DNA from 2 places in the Streptococcus ruminantium genome. Region 1 is predicted to be linked to the other one. Evidence: predicted binding sites of a transcription regulator. Region 1 holds the regulator's gene; the other holds the start of a gene.
The links. The regulator CtsR, encoded in region 1, represses protease genes until heat stress. The targets are predictions, from matches to a motif close to TTGGTCAAAAAAGGTCAAANA.
Positions count from the first base shown of each region.

Region 2: the regulator CtsR is predicted to act here: its motif matches at 1,279-1,299, upstream of SR187_RS02360 (ATP-dependent Clp protease ATP-binding subunit).

Region 1 covers NZ_AP018400.1:1,849,390-1,851,875, reverse strand. The annotation lists gene SR187_RS08745 (GNAT family acetyltransferase) at 1-689, opposite strand, end outside; gene SR187_RS08740 (thioredoxin domain-containing protein) at 689-1,027, opposite strand; gene SR187_RS08735 (CtsR family transcriptional regulator) at 1,170-1,628, shown strand; gene SR187_RS08730 (ATP-dependent Clp protease ATP-binding subunit) at 1,634-2,486, shown strand, end outside.
Region 2 covers NZ_AP018400.1:456,582-459,067, forward strand. The annotation lists gene SR187_RS02360 (ATP-dependent Clp protease ATP-binding subunit) at 1-1,237, opposite strand, end outside; gene SR187_RS02365 (DUF1797 family protein) at 1,466-1,696, shown strand; gene SR187_RS02370 (amino acid ABC transporter permease) at 1,822-2,486, shown strand, end outside.

The DNA.
Region 1 (2,486 bases):
ATATAAGTATCCCAGCTAGACTTGTTTGGATGTCGAAATTGGTTAGCCAAGCGCATGGCGATAGGATCGCAGTCATCAGCCTCAAAGCTAATTTGCTCATACTGTTCAAATAGTTGGCAAATAACTGCTTGGATGAAGGAACCAAAGCTTTGTTCATCTTTTCCGCATACGTAGGCAATTTCATCGGTATCTATGAAGGCACAATTTTTTGAATCTGTATAAACCAGATCAGGTAAGCCTTTTTCAAATTCTTCTTGACTGGCAGTCCAAGGATTGATGTCTTGGTGGACTGTTTGATAGTGGTCAAAAATTTGCTGACAGGCTATTTGATAAGGTGCGGTGCCTTTGCGGACTATGCTTAAGTTGGAAGTGCCTGTCTGACTGAGATAGTCTTGTTTGGTCACTTCGAACTCATAACATTTCCGCTTGCAGACAAAGCCAGCTGCGGTAAGGAAATGGATTCTTTCCTGCTCTGCAGAGGAGAGCATAACTTGAAGAGGTTTTCCGCCTAAGGAAGTCTGTAGGGACTGGAAGAGCTGCTTTGCTATGGTGCAATCGAAATCAACCAAATCTAGTCGCAGATAGATATTGGTCTGGTGGTAGGGATTTTGGTAGCTGTGAATCTTGCCGAGTGGTCTTCCTTGATAAGAGATGTGGAAGGTGTTGGCTTGGTAGGAAATGTCTAGCATTAGTCTTGAATAAAAGCCGCAATTTCTTCTTCCGTCATGCTGGAGTCGCAGCGGACTTGGACGCCGTTTGCTTTTGCGACGAGAAGGCCTGGGACGGTAGGAACTTGGTAGTGGTCGCGAAGGGTCTGGAGTTCTGGACTGATTTGGCTGGAGTCGAGGAAGTGAACGGTCACTTGCTTGTCTTGGGCTACCTTATGAAGCTTTGGTGCGAAGCGGTTGCAGTAAGGACAGGTTGCTCGTCCGATGAAGAGGATAGCTCCCTCTTTGGCAGTTAGGAGGCTTTGTGCTTGCTCCACAGTCACACTTGTAAAATCTTGGATATAGTCTTGAAAGTTCATTGTTTTCTCCTTTTTCTTTTTATTATAGAAAAATTGGAGAAAGATTTCAAAATTCTGCTACGCTAGTTGCTAGGCTTTTGCTTTCAAAATTCGTCATTTTAAGGTATAATGGTCAAAGAAAGTCAAAGAAAGAGGCGATTCGATGGTGATGAAAAATACATCAGATTATATTGAAGAGCATATCAAGGCAATTTTGGAACAGGTCAGTGTAGCTGAGTTGCGTCGAAGTGAATTGGCTAGTCGGTTTGAGGTAGTTCCTAGCCAGATTAACTATGTGATTAAGACACGTTTTACAGCCAGTCGAGGTTATATTGTTGAGAGTAAGCGTGGAGGTGGTGGCTATATCCGTATTGGCCGGATTACATTTTCAGATAAGCATGAATTAGTGCATGATTTGTTAAAAAATATGGGAAGCCAATTGTCTGCTACGGTTTATGCGGACATCTTACAGCTCTTGTTTGATGAAAAATTGATGACGGAACGCGAAGGCAATTTATTCTTAGCTGCTGGAACTGATGAGGTTCTGGGCAAGGAAGCAGATAGTATTCGAGCACGAATGATGCGCCAGATTTTACGGCGTTTAGATAGGAAAGAGGATTAAGATTTATGAAGACTTCAATTGGTTTGCGACAGGCGCTGGAAGATGCACAGTTGGTAGCCCATCGTTATGCTTGTGATTATTTGGAAACTTGGCATCTACTCTTGTCTTTCGTGTTTAATCATAATACGGTGGCAGGAGCTGTTCTAGCAGAGTATCCAGTTTCTGTTTCAGACTATGAACATGCTACTTTTGTAGTGACAGGTAAGGTGTACCGTGAGGAGTTGAAGCCTCTTCGCATTTTACCATTGTCTAAGCGTTTGGATGAAACAACTAGTTTGGCTAAGAAGATTGCCGAAGTGCTCAAGGCCAAACAGTTTGGTACGGAACATCTTTTTATGGCCATGCTATTGGACAAGCGTTCCACAGCTAGTCAGATTTTAGATAAGGTTGGCTTTCATTTTGAGGACTCAGATGATAAGATTCGCTTTCTGGATTTACGTAAAAATTTAGAAGCTCGTGCAGGATTCTCCAAGGAAGATTTAAAAGCCATCCGTAGTGTTATGAAGGGGAGAAAGGCTAGACCAGCTAATGTGGGGCAAATGATGGGAATGCCTCCTACTCCTCAAAGTGGTGGTCTTGAGGACTATACTCGGGATTTGACAGCTTTGGCTCGTGATGGCAAGATAGAGCCTGTCATCGGTCGGGATGCGGAACTTTCTCGAATGATTCAAATCCTGTCTCGTAAAACGAAGAATAACCCTGTCTTGGTTGGGGAGGCTGGTGTAGGAAAAACAGCTCTTGCTCTTGGTCTTGCTCAACGTGTAGCAGATGGTGACGTGCCTACTAGTCTGCTTGATATGCGCGTCTTGGAGTTGGATTTGATGAGTGTCATCGCAGGGACTCGTTTCCGTGGTGACT
Region 2 (2,486 bases), 700 kb from region 1:
CTTTTTCGGTAATGAGCGGTGTATCTTCTTCGCTGATGGTAGCCTTTTGCATTTCCTTATACTTTGCAATCTGATCGCGGAAATAAGCTGCTTTTTCATAATCTTCGTCACGTGTGGCTTGAGCCTTACGATTCTCAGCGTCAAGCAAGCGCTGATCAATTTCCCTTGGGTCAACAAAGTTGAGGGTCAGGTTCATTTTGGAGCCGGCTTCGTCCAGTAGGTCAATGGCCTTGTCTGGTAGAAAGCGGTCTTGAATATAGCGATTGGAAAGAACAGCTGCAGCTTCAATGGCCGTATCTGAATACTTAACGTGGTGATAATCTTGGTATTTGCTTTGAATACCCTTGAGAATGGTGATTGTTTCTTCAACGCTAGGTTCTTCTACTTTTACTGGTTGCATGCGTCGTTCAAGAGCAGCATCCTTCTCAATGATGCGGTATTCGTTGAGGGTGGTTGCCCCTACTAATTGCATTTCCCCACGAGCCAAAGCTGGCTTGAGAATGTTTCCTGCATCCATATTACCATCACCGGCAGAACCAGCTCCGACGATTTCATGGATCTCATCAATAAAGAGGATGATTTCCCGGCGGTTGCGGATTTCTTCCATCAGTTTTTGCATCCGTTCTTCAAATTGCCCGCGAATGCCTGTCCCTTGGACCAAACTTACCACATCGAGTCGGATAACCTCTTTTCCTCGCAGTTTTTGTGGAACATCACCGTCAACGATTTTTTGAGCTAGACCTTCAACAACCGCAGTCTTACCCACACCTGGCTCTCCGATGAGGACGGGATTGTTTTTGGTCCTGCGGTTGAGAATCTCAATGACCCGTGTAATTTCTTGATCGCGACCAATTACTGGGTCAATGTCGCCTCGGCGAGCAATATCGGTCACATTGATTCCAAATTCTTCCAAGAGACCATTGGGCTGTTGTGGAGGAGGCGTCTGCCCACCACGACCATTGTGACTTCCGCCAGACTGAGTTGGAGGGGTCTGTTCACGTTTTTTGCCAGCAGGTGTATTACCTGGATAGCCTCCCAGATGATTGAAGAACTCGCTAAATGGATCCATATTATTAGGATTTACCATGTCACCTAAGCCGCGTAGGATAGCATTATTTGGATCTGTTTTCATGATTTGATAACAATTGTGACAGAGGTCAACCTGTTGCTGTTTACCGTTTAGATTGGTATAGAGATGGATCGTTGCGTCGTTGATATTACAATTTTTGCAGAGCATGTTTCTACCTCTTTCTGTGAAAAAGTATGACCTATTCCTGAATAGTCAAAAAAGGTCAGTTCTATTTTTATTATAACAAGATTCAGAGAAAAATCAAGAAACTGCTACGTTTTGAAAGGTAAGATTTAGCGTGAAAACACGGACGTCAGTAGGAAAAGGGTGAAAAATTAAGACTTTTTTAGTAAGATGTGGTAAAATATTCCTATAAAAATGATTAGGAGAATGAATATGGAATCACATTTGGTGAGAATTATCAATCGTCTTGAGGCTATGGCTAATGACGGTGGTACCTTGAAACGCAATTTTGAGCGTGAAGGTGTTGTCGTTGCAGAAGTGGCTTATAGCTATGACGAGGAAAATGGTTCAGTCTTTACCTTGCGTGATGTTGCTGCTCGTGAAACGTATACGTTTGACAGCATTGACTTAATCGCCATGGAAATCTATGAACTACTATACTAATAACAAGTGTGAGGCACCCAAGGGTGCTTTTTCTTGTGAAAAGATGAGTGATACCAAACAAAACGGTTGCATAAATATTCAAAAATGGTATAATAGTCCCTAAATGAAAAAATTGGAGTGAGTGGATGAATTTTTCTTTTTTGCCCGATTATTGGGCTTATTTTAATTATGGTGCAATAGTTACTCTTATTATTGCAGTTTTTTCGGTTTTTTTGGGCAGTATATTAGGTGTTTTATTGGCTTTTGCACAAAGAAGTAAGTATAGTGTTTTGGTTTGGGCTGCTAATATCTATGTTTGGATTTTCCGTGGAACGCCGATGATTGTGCAGATTATGATTGCTTTTGCCATGACTCATTTCACAGCACCGACATTTCAACTGGGAATATTGACGGTAGATTTGACTCGCTTGATTCCAGGGATTATTGTGATTTCTATGAACTCAGGAGCTTATGTGTCTGAGACCGTACGTGCTGGGATCAATGCGGTTCCTAAAGGTCAATTAGAAGCAGCCTACTCACTGGGAATTCGTCCTAAACAAGCTATGCGCTACGTTATCATGCCACAGGCAATTAAAAATATTTTACCAGCCCTAGGGAATGAGTTTATAACTATTGTTAAAGATAGCTCGCTCTTGTCTACCATCGGTGTGATGGAGTTGTGGAACGGTGCCCAAACAGTACAGTCAACTTCCTACATTCCCCTAACGCCACTGATATTGGCGGCTAGTTACTATCTCGTCATGACCACCGTTTTGACAATGATGATTCAAGCATTTGAGAAGAAGTTGAG